DNA from 3 places in the Mycolicibacterium rutilum genome. Region 3 is predicted to be linked to each of the others. Evidence: predicted binding sites of a transcription regulator. Region 3 holds the regulator's gene; each other region holds the start of a gene.
What was found. The regulator LexA, encoded in region 3, represses DNA repair genes until DNA is damaged. The targets are predictions, from matches to a motif close to CGAACANNTGTTCG.
Positions count from the first base shown of each region.

Region 1: the regulator LexA is predicted to act here: its motif matches at 2,124-2,137, upstream of BLW81_RS08920 (HNH endonuclease signature motif containing protein).
Region 2: the regulator LexA is predicted to act here: its motif matches at 2,459-2,472, upstream of BLW81_RS17875 (HNH endonuclease signature motif containing protein).

Region 1 is NZ_LT629971.1:1,840,698-1,844,831, forward strand. Features, by position in the region: gene BLW81_RS08910 (prenyltransferase/squalene oxidase repeat-containing protein) at 1-960, opposite strand, end outside; gene BLW81_RS08915 (ATP-dependent DNA ligase) at 964-2,031, opposite strand; gene BLW81_RS08920 (HNH endonuclease signature motif containing protein) at 2,142-3,620, shown strand.
Region 2 is NZ_LT629971.1:3,682,144-3,686,277, reverse strand. Features, by position in the region: partial or broken gene BLW81_RS17885 (helix-turn-helix transcriptional regulator) at 1-358, shown strand, start outside; gene BLW81_RS17880 (VOC family protein) at 369-809, shown strand; gene BLW81_RS17875 (HNH endonuclease signature motif containing protein) at 806-2,362, opposite strand; gene BLW81_RS17870 (2OG-Fe(II) oxygenase) at 2,518-3,231, shown strand; gene BLW81_RS17865 (class I SAM-dependent methyltransferase) at 3,235-3,858, opposite strand; gene BLW81_RS17860 (NAD(P)/FAD-dependent oxidoreductase) at 3,845-4,134, opposite strand, start outside.
Region 3 is NZ_LT629971.1:4,823,589-4,827,722, forward strand. Features, by position in the region: gene BLW81_RS23470 (alpha/beta fold hydrolase) at 1-3, shown strand, start outside; gene BLW81_RS23475 (PhzF family protein) at 48-734, shown strand; gene nrdR (transcriptional regulator NrdR) at 740-1,207, opposite strand; gene BLW81_RS23485 (LysM peptidoglycan-binding domain-containing protein) at 1,369-1,821, opposite strand; gene lexA (transcriptional repressor LexA) at 2,032-2,727, shown strand; gene BLW81_RS23495 (sunset domain-containing protein) at 2,724-4,134, opposite strand, start outside.

The DNA.
Region 1 (4,134 bases), 3.0 Mb from region 3:
CGTCTGGGGAAATCTGTCGTCCCACCATGCCAGCACCCGGGCCGCCGACAACGTCAGCCACTTCGACGGCTTGCCCTCGGGGACGTCGACGTCGAACCAGACCCGGCCGCTGTGGGGACGCCCCTGCAGCACCGTCCCGTCTGGTTGGCGAGCGGCGCGGATCAGCTCGATGGCCTCGGCCATCCGCGGGTCAGGGGGACCGGCCGTGCGGAAGTAGTCCACCGCGTTGAGCAGGCTATAGCACCAGCGCCAGGGATAGGTGAAGTTGAACACCCACGGCCCGACCGGCTCTGAGGTCGTCAAGCGCCGAAACAGACTGCGCTGCAACAGGTAGTCTTCGCCGGCGCGGCGGGCGGCGCGGGTCGCATCGGTGTCACCGGTGGCGGCTTCGTAGGCCAGCAGGCCCTTCAGCGCGTTCAGCGTCGAATGAAATGACGAACGGATCGAGCCTTCGACCCACTCGCAGTTCCAACCGCCGTCGGCCAGTTGGTGCTCGAGAAACCAATCCTTGATGACGGTGACGTCGACGCCGAGCCAGAGCCCGTTGGCGAGTGTCCAGGCGTTGATGCAGCAGTCGACCTCACCGTCCCAGTAGGGCAGGTCGTCGTATTCCCACCGGCAGTGCGCGGCGAGCAGCTCCGGTGTGCGGCGTTCACGGAGCACATCGGCGTCGACTCCCCACTCCCGCAACGCATTCAGCGACCAGGTTGTCGCGGTCCAGGGCTGGCCGACGTCGCTGATGGTCTCGAAGTCGAAGTCGGCGGGGAAGAACGCGCCGCCTGCCCACTGCCCGTCGGGATCCTGCAGTGCCAGCAGGCGTGCACCGAAGCCCTCCGTCGCGGTACGCGCCCGCGTCGCCTGCCAGACTTCCTGCGGCTCACCGAGAATGTCGCGCTGGACTTGCCACCGCAGCGCAGGGTCGGAGTCGAGCAGCCAGGCGATCACAGACTCCGAGAGCATGATCTAGCCGCCGAGTCCGGGGACGATGTCGTTCAGTTCGAACGTCACGGGTTGTTCGAGTTGTTCGAAAGTGCATGAGTGCGGGTCGCGGTCGGGACGCCACCGGTTGAACTGCGCGGTGTGGCGGAACCGCTCGCCCTCCATGTGGTCGTAGCGGGCCTCGACGACGCGTTCGGGGCGAAGCGGCACGAATGACAGGTCCTTGCCGGCGTTCCAGCGTGAACCGCCGCCGTAGCGTCGGACCACGTCCGGGTCGACGTGCGCGGCCCAGTTCCACGGGTGCGCGTCGAAAGGTGTTATGAGGGGCTGCATTTCGACGAAGAGTTCACGTCGTCTGGCCATCGGAAAGGCGCCGATCACCCCGACCGACGCCAGGCTGCCGTCCTCTTTGTAGAGTCCGAGCAACAGGGATCCGATCGCATCGTCGCCCGATTTGTGCAGGCGGTACCCGGCGACGACGCAGTCCGCGGTGCGCTGGTGCTTGATCTTGAACATCACCCGCTTGTCCGGCTGGTAGGTCAGGTCGAGGGCCTTGGCGATGACGCCGTCGAGGCCTGCGCCCTCGAACTCGTCGAACCAGCGCTGGGCGGTGCTCAGATCCGTGGTGGTGGGGGTGAGGTGGAATTTCTTCGCGTTGGTGGTGAGTGCGTCTTCGAGGGCGGTCCTTCGCTCGCTGAAAGGCCTTGCGGTGTAATCGGTGTCGTCGAGCGCGAGCAGGTCGAACGCGATGAACGACGCCGGCGTCTGGGTAGCCAGCATCTGCACCCGGGATGCGGCGGGATGGACGCGAAGTTGCAGCGCATCGAAGTCGAGTCCGGTTCGAGTGGCGATGACGATCTCGCCGTCGATGACGCACCGTTGCGGTAGTTCGGCTTTCGCGGCCTCGACGAGTTCGGGGAAGTAGCGCGTCAGCGGGCGCTCGTTGCGACTCCCGAACTCCACCTCGTCGCCGTCGCGGAAGCAGATCGACCGGAAGCCATCCCACTTCGGTTCATAGGACGCGTCCGGAGGGATGGCGGCCACCGATTTCGCCAGCATCGGGGAAACCGGCGGCATGACGGGCAGACGCATGCGGCCATTGTCGCAGTTGGCTGAAAATCGTGAAATCACTCCTGTCTCTTTGGTTTCAGAGGTCACATCGCCAGGCCGGGTTGTCGGTGGGTCGAACTAGTGTTCGAAGTATGGAGTCGGGCCGGGTCAGCGAGCGGATCGCGGCATTGCGCCGCGAGGTCGATGCGCTGATGGCCGAGCCCCTCGATGCCTTGAGCACTACTGAGGTGTTGGCGGCGACCGCCGAGTGGGAGTCGTTTGTGCGCGCGTCGGCGATGGTGAGGCATCACCTGGTGGCGCAGTTGGGCCGCGCACCGGTTGCCGAGCTGGGGGAGTCCAGCGTGGGTCGGGCGCTGTCGACGTTGTTGCGGATCTCGGTCGCGCAGGGCAATCAGCGGGTGGCCGAGGCCAAACAGTTGGCCCCGCGGGTCACGATGACCGGTGAGCGGTTGGCCCCGGTGCTCGCGAACACGGCTGCAGCGGTGCGGCAAGGGTTGATCGGTGCTGAGCATGTACGGGTGATCCGCAAGTTCTTCGATAAGCAGATCCCGCGGTCGGTGGGCTTTGATGTGCGCGAGGCCGCCGAAGCACACTTGGCTGACCTGGCGGGTGGGCTGGATCCGCAACAGCTGGGTCAGGCCGCCAAGCGGTTGGCTCAGCACATCGATCAAGACGGTGAGTTCTGCGAGGAGTTGGTCAAGCAAAAGCGTGGGATCTGGTTCAGCAAGCAGCGCCCCGATGGCAGCAGCGAGATCCACGGCACCGTCGATGCGGCGACGCGGGCGTGGATCGAAGCGGGCTGGGCGATCTACGGCGCCCCGGGCCGCAACAACCCCGACGCCCCGGACGTCGAACCCGCCCCCGAGCCCGGCGACGACCCCGCCGAACCGGCCGACAGCGAGGCGGTCGACGCTGCCGACAACGGGTCGTCCGAGGTCGAACCGGCGGATCGCGAGGCGACCGAAGCTTCCGACGTTGGACCCTCAGCGGACGTCGTGGTCACTGATACGCGCACGCGGGCGCAGCGCAATCACGATGCGATGGGCGCGATGTGCCGTGATCTGCTGGCGTTGCGGGGCAGCAGCACCCATAACGGGTTGCCGGCCACCGTCGTCATCACCGCGACCTTGCAGGACTTGCAGGCCGCGGCGGGGCACGGGGTGACCGCGGGCGGGACCCTGGTGCCGATGCGCGACGTGATCGCGATGGCGGCTAACGCGCACAACTATCTGGCGGTGTTCGACCAGCACACCAGCCAACCGCTCTACCTCGGGCGCGCGCGCCGGTGTGCCAGCACCGCGCAGCGGTTGATGCTGTTCGGCCTCGAGCGTGGCTGCACCAAACCCGGCTGCAGCGCCCCGGCCTATGAAACCCAGGTCCACCACGCGGTCACCGACTGGGCCGACGGCGGGCGCACCGACATCACCGAACTCACCCTGGCCTGCGGGCCCCACAACCGCTCAGTGAAACCCGGCGGCTGGCGCACCGGCAAACGCCGTGATTGGCGCACCGAATGGCTACCCCCGCCGCAGCTCGACACCGGCCAAGCCCGGGTCAACAACTACCACCACGTGTGCCACGAACGAGGATCGGAGGCTCGATGTAGGTAGCGAGACTGTGTGATTCGGTGTTCTGCAAGAGATGAAGGTTGGCCCTTCGGAGTCGTCGGTCGGGCGGAGACTTCAAACCACCACATGCTGCGTTGGCTGAAGACCGTCGTGGTGAGCGATGTGGAAAAGGCACCCCCAGGAGGTGTCAGGTGGGGACCAGGAAGATGAGTGACCCCGAACCGCTGTTGATGTGTCGTCATAGTTTGGAGTGACATCGAAACCGCGGCCGTGTGGTGGGCGGCGGGAGCAAGGCTTGGCGGGTGTCCCGATTCTGGCCAGGTGGTGTCCGGCATTGAGGCGGCATGAGCCTGGTCTGCGGCTCTTGCAGGAAACGTGGGAAGGCGCGTCACGACACTGCTGAATGAGTTCGGTTGGGATGTAACCGGATTCCCCAGCGAGAGGGAGTAGCCGGGCCATGGCCCGGTGTGAGTACCGTTGCGCGGCGCGCTGGCGGACCGGCTCGTAGTAGTGAGGAAGCCCCTGTAATGGGGGTGGAGCGAAGGGGCCGGGTCAT
Region 2 (4,134 bases), 1.1 Mb from region 3:
GCGGGGCTGTCGCGGGCGCACTTCTCGCGGATGTTCACCCGGACGTTCGGCGAGTCCCCGCGGGCGTACCTGCAGACCCGACGGCTGGAGCGGGCGGCGGCGCTGCTGCGCTACACCGACCGTTCGGTGGCCGACATCTGCGTGATGGTGGGGTTGCAGAGCGTCGGGTCGTTCACCACCAGCTTCGCCCGCGTCTACGGGCTGCCGCCCGCGGCGTACCGGGCGAGCCTGCCGCCGGCGGCGCTGACCGCACCGGTGCCCAGTTGCATCCTCAAGCGCGACACCCGCCCTCGCGCCGACAGCCGCGTCGCCAAAGACAGCACACGGGGAGAAGACGCGCGACGCGCGGCGACCGTAGCGTCGCTGTCATGATCAAAATCGCAAGCGCCCACCTGTGGGTCCACGACCAGGAAGCCGCACTGAAATTCTGGACCGAGAAGGTCGGAATGGAAGTGCGTCAGGATGTTTCACTACCCGATGTCGACGGCATCTTCCGCTGGCTGACCGTCGGGCCGCCCGGCCAGGACGATGTGTCGATCGTGTTGATGGCGGTGCCGGGTGAGCCGGTGATGGACGAACCGACCCGCCAACAGGTGATGGACCTGACCGCCAAGGGTTTCGCGGGCACGATCTTCCTGACGACCGAGGACTGCCGGGCGTCCTATGAGGAGATGAAGTCGCGCGGCGTGGAGTTCACCGAGGAGCCCCACGAGATGCCGTACGGCATCGACTGCGGGTTCCGCGACCCGTCGGGCAACAGCGTGCGGCTGACGCAGCTGGCAGACCTGTCGACGCTGACTACGCCTTAGAAGGGCGGAGGTTCGTCTCGTTCTGCGAGTCGGGCGGCGTTGATCGGTGCGTTGAGTTCGCGTTCTTCGTCGATGGCTGCGGCTCGGTCTTGAGCGCGCGTTCGCTTGCGGCGGGGCATCATCAGCCCGCGTGCCTCGGAGTCGGTCGGCGCCTCGGCTGCCCGTCGCACAATCGCGGGGTCTACCGGTGCGGTCGGCCGGCACAGCGCCGGGAACAGCAGTTCGGCGCCCGGGCAGGTGGAAACGGTATGACCAGTCGGAGAGGTCCAGTCCACCCGCCCGTCCGGGTGCTGAACTTCTCGCCACGCCCAGAACGTCTTGATCAGATGATGCTTCCTGCACAGGCATTTCAGGTTCGATGCCTGCGTGGGCCCCGCCGGGTAGGCGATCGTGTGGTCGATGTCGCAGTGGTCGGCGGGGACATCGCAGCCAGGGAACCGGCAGGTCAGATCTCTGCATCGGACAAACCACGCCAACGCCGTCGAGGGCCGGTGCCGTGGTTCGGGCGGCGCGTCGCCGGGATGTCGTACGTACTTGATCTGTGCGGCGCCGGCCAGTTTCGCAGCCAGCAGCGGCGCGGGCAGGATTCCGCGGCCCAGCAGGTAAGCCGGATCAGTGTCGGCCGGCGCGGACGGCATGTCCTCAGCTCTTGGCGACAACGCTTCCCGCACCGTCATTTTCAGCAGTTCCTCACGTGACGGTCCGGGCGGATCCTCCCCGTCGAGGTCGACGTCAGTGTCATCGGATAGTGATTCCTCACGTGCCACCACATGGATCACCGTCGAGCTGACCGTCAGTTGCGCAGCTTCGCAGTCATCGCGCCCGCACGCGCATGCGAGCCGATCCGCGCCATGACCGAGAGCACCCATCGCGTCCGCACGCCGCTGCTCGATCGTGCGCGGGTCGTCTTCGCACACCGCGGCGGCCATCGCATCCAACCGGCGGTCGAACGCCTCGGCGTCGGTGGCCATCAACAACGCGTCGACATACGCCGTGCCCGACCCGTCGTCGGAGACATGCACGTCGACGTGGCGCCCACGCGCCTTGGTCTGCGCGTGCCGCACCGCGAACGGGTCATAGCGATCCACCCAGAAGTCGATCGCGTTCTCGATCTTGGCGACCGACAACCCCGCCCACTGCTCCACCCGTGCCGCGATCTCGGCGTCGATCTTGGCGTTTGCCTCGGCGTCGCGAACGAGCCGGGTCCGCGACTCGATCGCCTCGACCATCCGGTACGAGACTGCCCCGGCAGCGAAGACCTCCGCGACCTTGGGCAGTCGTTTCCGCAACCCCCATGCGATCACGAGCTGATGGGATGCCACACCCAAGGAGACCCCCTGGGCCGCGGCTATCTCCGCGGCCGCAGCGTTCCAGTTGTCCGCGGACCAGTTTTCACGCTCGGCCGATCCGTCGGCGGATACGTGCCGCTCGAGCACGTCGGCGCACGCTGCGAGCCGTCGCGCGCATGCTGCGTTCTCCGCCCGCGCCCACGCGCCCACCGCCCCGACAGCGTCCCGGCTGCCGACCGCTTGAGCCACCAACTCTTCGAACATGCTTTCGACGTTAGTGCTGAGCGTCGTGGTGAGCCACCGATGCAGCCCCGCCTGTGGATGAATCCCGACTTGGGGATAACCCACTCCTTGCCGATCCGATCTCACATTCGGGTGCTGCCGACCGTCTACCGGGTATGCGCACCGACAGAGAGACGATGACGCGAACCTGGCACGACCGCGTGAACTCCGCCGACTGGGCGGGCATCGCGCGCGACCTCGACGACTTCGGCGGCGCGCTGCTCCCGCGACTGCTCACCGACGACGAGACGACCGCGCTCCGCGCCCTCTACCCCACCGACACGCAGTTCCGCGCGACCATCGACATGGCCCGCTATCGCTTCGGCCAAGGCGAGTACCGCTACTTCGCCGAGCCCTATCCCGAACCCGTCGAGGCGCTGCGCCACGCGCTGTACCCGCGCCTGCTGCCGATCGCGCAGGACTGGTGGAGCCGGCTGGGCCGGGCGACACCGTGGCCGGACACCCTCGACGAGTGGCTGGACCAGTGTCACGCCGCCGGCCAGACCAAGTCGACGGCGATCCTGCTCAAGTACCAGCAGGGCGACTGGAACGCGCTACATCGAGAGCTCTACGGCGATCTGGTCTTTCCCTTGCAGGTCGTGATCAACCTGAGCGACCCGGGTGTCGACCACACCGGCGGTGAGTTCCTGCTCCTCGAACAGCGGCCCCGCGCCCAGTCCCGCGGCACGGCCACGCTGCTGCCGCGCGGGCACGGCTACGTGTTCACCACCCGCGAGCGCCCCGTCCGCTCGACCCGCGGATGGTCGGCTGCCCCTGTGCGCCACGGCGTTTCGGTGGTGCGCTCGGGCGAGCGGTACACGCTGGGCCTCATCTTCCACGACGCGGCATGAGAACTACCGCCGCCGCAGGATGATCACGTTGTCGAACCAGGTGAACGGCTCGCCGTCGGGTGTGGTGACCTCCCGCTCGACCGACCGGATCTCGGCCGGCTCCCACTGATCATCAGCGAGATTCAACGCGGCGACGATGTCTTGCGGCGCGTCGAACGTGTGGTGGTGATCCAGGTCGGAGTGCCACGGCGGCGGACCGCTGTGGTCGACGATCAGCAGCATTCCGCCCGGCCGCACCGCCCGTGCTGCCGCAGCGAAGATCGGCATCCGGTCGAGCGGGAACGTCGAGTGCAGGAAATGCGCTGACAACAAATCGAATTCGCCGTCGGGGAAGCCGGCCGACAAATCGTGCTGCCGGAACTCGATGCGGTCAGCCACCCCTCGTGCTGCCGCTTCGTCAGCGGCTCGCCGCAGCGCCGTTTCGGCGATGTCGACGGCCACCACCTGCCAGCCCTGCTCGGCGAGCCACACCGCATCACCGCCCTCACCGCAGCCCAGATCGAGCGCCGTGCCGGGCGTCAACGTCGGCGCGATCTCCGATAACCGCGCGTTGACCCGGCCGCTCCAGATCCGGTCGCGGGCGCTGTAGTGCTCTTCCCAATGTTGTTTGGCCTCAGACGTTGACATGCTGACTCCCTTCCGCAATGACTGGATTGTCCTCGGCGAGCAGGCTCTGCATCACGGCCGCGGCCGCGCCCGAGCCACCCGCGACCGCGGCGGCGACCTGCGGCATCGCCGCGGTGAGATCGCCGGCCGCGAAAACGCCGGGAACATTGGTCTGATACATGGCGTCGACGGCGACGGGATCCTGCGTCACCGGTGTCGGTTCGCCGGCCTCGACGCCGAGCCGCGCGGCCAGCGCGGACCGTTGACGCAACGTTGTGGCGACCAGCAAACCCGTTC
Region 3 (4,134 bases):
TGACGCGGAGCGACCACCGCCTCCTCGACACGACGTAGCATCGGGGCATGCCTATCGACGTGACCGTGCTGCGCGTGTTCACCGACCCCGACGGCAACCACGGGAACCCGCTCGGAGTCGTCGACGCCGACTCCGTCGACCCCGCCGACCGGCAACGCGTCGCCACCGAATTGGGTTACAGCGAAACCATTTTCATCGATCTCCCCGGCACCGGGGCGAACACCGCACACGCGCGGATTTTCACCCCCGCCGTCGAGTTGCCGTTTGCCGGGCACCCCACCGTCGGCGCATCCTGGTGGCTGCGCGAGCAGGGCACGCCGGTGCACACATTGCAGGTTCCGGCGGGCATCGTGCAGGTTCGATACGACGACGACCTCACCTCGGTCAGCGCCCGCGCCGAGTGGGCGCCGGACTTCGCGATCTACGACCTCGCCTCGGTCGCCGATCTCCTCGCCGCCGACCCTGCGGACTACCCCGACGGCATCAACCACTACCTGTGGACGTGGACGGACAAGGAGCAGGGCCAGATCCGATCACGCATGTTCGCGTCCGATCTGGGAGTGCCCGAGGACGAGGCCACCGGTGCTGCCGCCGTGCGGATCACCGACTACCTGAGCCGCGACCTGCACATCGTGCAGGGCAAGGGATCTCACATCTACACCCAGTGGAGCGCGGAAGGTTGGGTTCGTGTCGCCGGTCGCGTGGTCGACGACGGCGTCAAGCAGGTCGACTGATCCGACTAACTGGCGGTGGGCTGGGGCGAATTGCGGTGCGCCCGCAGCGCCTCGATCTCGCGCTCGAAGTCGTCGGCCGAGGTGAAACCCCGATACACCGACGCGAACCGCAGATAGGCCACCTCGTCCAGATCCCGCAGCGGCCCCAGGATCGCCAACCCCACCTCGTGACTGGGCACCTCGGGGCCGGCGGCCCGCACCGCGTCCTCGACCTGCTGGGCCAGCAGGTTCAGCGCGTCATCGTCGACCTGGCGGCCCTGACAGGCGCGGCGCACCCCTTTGATGACCTTCTCGCGGCTGAACGGTTCGGTGACCCCGCTTCGCTTGACGACGGCCAGCACCGCGGTCTCCACGGTCGTGAACCGTCTACCGCACTCCGGGCAGGATCGCCGCCGCCGGATCGCCTGGCCCTCGTCGGTCTCCCGGGAATCGACCACACGCGAATCGGGATGGCGACAGAACGGACAGTGCATCACCGCTCCTTCGCCAGGCCAACAAACGACTACATCAAACGTCTTCGAGCGTACCCGCGCACTGTCCCGCAGGCCCAGAACAGGGCCGATTGGCGCGTAGGCCACCCATTTGTCGGCGAACATCGCTGCGAGGCAAGGCTTTCGAAACTGGGCGCGCCGCGTCAGCCGACCGGCGCGATCAGCGTCTGACCTGCGTCCAGTGCTGCGGTGTCGAGGTGGTTGAGTTCACGGATCTGCTCGACCACCTGACTGACCGGCGCATCCGGCGCGACCCGCTGCGCGACCTGGTGCAGGCTCTCGCCCATCTGTACCTGCACCACGGCGAGACGGTCGGGCGTCGGCGCCGGGTCGGCACCCACCACGCCGCCGAACTGCGCGACGAGCCCCAGCCACACCGTGATTCCCGCCGCGACCAGCGCCAGCAGCACCGTGGTGCCGGGAGTGATCGGCCGCCTGCGGTGCCCCGCCCGCGACATCGTCACGCCGGGACCGCGGTAGCGCAGGGGCGCCCCGCCCGGACGCTGCGACCGGGGCCGCCGGCTCGGTTCGACCCGCCTGCGACGCGGCTGCGCCGCGGGTGCTGCCTGGATTTCCCGGGTGTCGAGGATCGTCATCGTGTTGCCCTTCCGTCCGCTGCTTTCGCTCTTATGTTCGATGATACTCGATCAGGTGTTCGAGTGATAGAACATGTGATCGAACTGTTGCCAAACGATAAAACAGGGCACCGACAAAAAATCCGGCCGCGTTCGCGGCCACCCACCCCACCGCGACACGCCTCGAACAAATGTTTGATTAATGGGCGGCTGCGGGATACATTCGGCGCCATGGACTCCAGCAGCGATACTCCGGACCGCACCGGCGGGGGCCGAACTCTCGACACCGGTCTGACCGAGCGTCAGCGCACCATCCTCGAGGTCATCCGCGCCTCGGTCACCACCCGCGGCTATCCCCCGAGCATCCGGGAGATCGGCGATGCGGTCGGCCTGACGTCGACGTCGTCGGTGGCCCATCAACTCCGCACGCTCGAGCGCAAGGGCTATCTGCGGCGGGACCCGAATCGCCCACGCGCGGTGGATGTCCGCGGCGCAGACGACGCCGCCAACCCGGTCGTCACCACCGACGTCGCGGGTTCGGACGCGTTGCCGGAGCCGACGTTCGTGCCGGTGCTCGGGCGGATCGCCGCCGGCGGCCCGATTCTCGCGGAGGAGGCCGTCGAAGACGTCTTCCCGCTACCGAAAGAACTCGTCGGCGAGGGCTCGCTGTTCCTGCTGAAGGTGGTCGGCGATTCGATGGTCGACGCGGCGATCTGCGACGGGGACTGGGTGGTCGTGCGTCAGCAGAACGTCGCCGACAACGGCGACATCGTCGCCGCGATGATCGACGGCGAGGCGACGGTCAAGACGTTCAAGCGCACCCGCGGACAGGTGTGGCTGATGCCGCACAACCCCGCGTTCGATCCGATTCCCGGGAACGACGCCGCCGTGCTCGGCAAGGTCGTCACCGTGATCCGCAAGATCTAGTCGGCGCGCACGAAACCGTTCGTGCGGGCGAATTCCTCGCTGGAGAACCAGATTTCGGCGTGCGCGTCATCGTAGTCGGCTGAGCCGGGCAGCCAGTACCGGCCCGACTGGGTGTCGGCCTTGATCGGGTAGCCTTCGGGCCCCTCGGCCGCGTCGTCGAGCGACAGCCGGAACGCGGGGCCCGGGATCTCCGGCTTGTCGACCTCGATGCGGGCATGCCGGCCGGTGTCGGTCAACGGATCCCGCTCAGGCGCCGTCGCCTCACCCAGCGTCTGGATCCGGGTCGGCGCGGTGACGATGTCGTCGGGATTGTCGTCGGGGTTGTCCTCGCGGGCGGGCTGTTCCTCGGGCGCCTCGTAGGGGTCGACGACATGCTCGACGGGCTCGTCGGCGGGACCGGACTCGGGTGGCGGCTCCCACGGGCTGCTCGACTCCGGACCCAGCGCCCCGAGGCCTTCGCTGGCGTAGCGGTCGCCGAACAGCGCCGCGGCGTAATCGTCGTTGCTCGACCGCATCTCCTCGACGTCCGGTTCGCGCGCCCCGACGGTGCTGTAGATCCGGTCGACGTCACTGCCGTAGCCGTCGTCGAACCGGTCGTCGTCGAAGCCCGGATGATCGTCGTCGCGGCGCCGGCTGCGCATCGTCGCGAACACGACGAGGCCGACCAGGATGAGCACCGGCACGATCGCCAGCAGCCACCACCAACTCCACCCGAACCCACCCGAGTCGTCGGCGGCGGAGGGTTGCGGTGCGGCCGGCGTATCCGGCAGATGCCGGCCGGGCACCTGCAGATCCGACAACTGGCTCGCGAGGTTGGCCGGCTCGGTGCTGAAATCACCGGTCGCGCGGTCCCACGAGACGACCCCGCCGCTGAACCGCTGGGTGAGCACGCCGTCGCTTTCGGTCTGATCGGCCATCGGCGCGCCGAGCGTTCCCTCCGCTCCGTCGAGCTTGTCCCAGGCCGCCCGCATCGGGCCCCGGACGAGGACCGCACCGTAATCGGGCGTCCAGAAGATCACCGGGTTGTCCTCGGCGGCGAACGTCGACATCCGGCTGGCCTCGCCCGCTCCGCCGGCCTCCTCACCCGAGGTCGGAAAACCGAGGTCGCCCTCGGGTCCGCCGAGGCTCTCGTACTTGGTGAGCACCTGTCCGGTGACGACCCGCGCACCGGTCGCCGGACTGTAGAAGATCTTGCCGCCCGCGAAGTTCTGTCCGAGGCCGTCAGCGCCGATCTTGTACGGCGGTCCCTCGGCCGCGCCGAGCGGGCCCAGCGCTCCGCCGGCGGCGCGGCGGGCGGCGTTGATCGCCGACGTCGGATCGTCGGGCACCTTGAGCCCGGCCAGCTGCCCGGCGAGATCCGGCGGCACGGTGGTGAAGGTCTTCTCGCGGGTGTTGTACGTCAGCTCG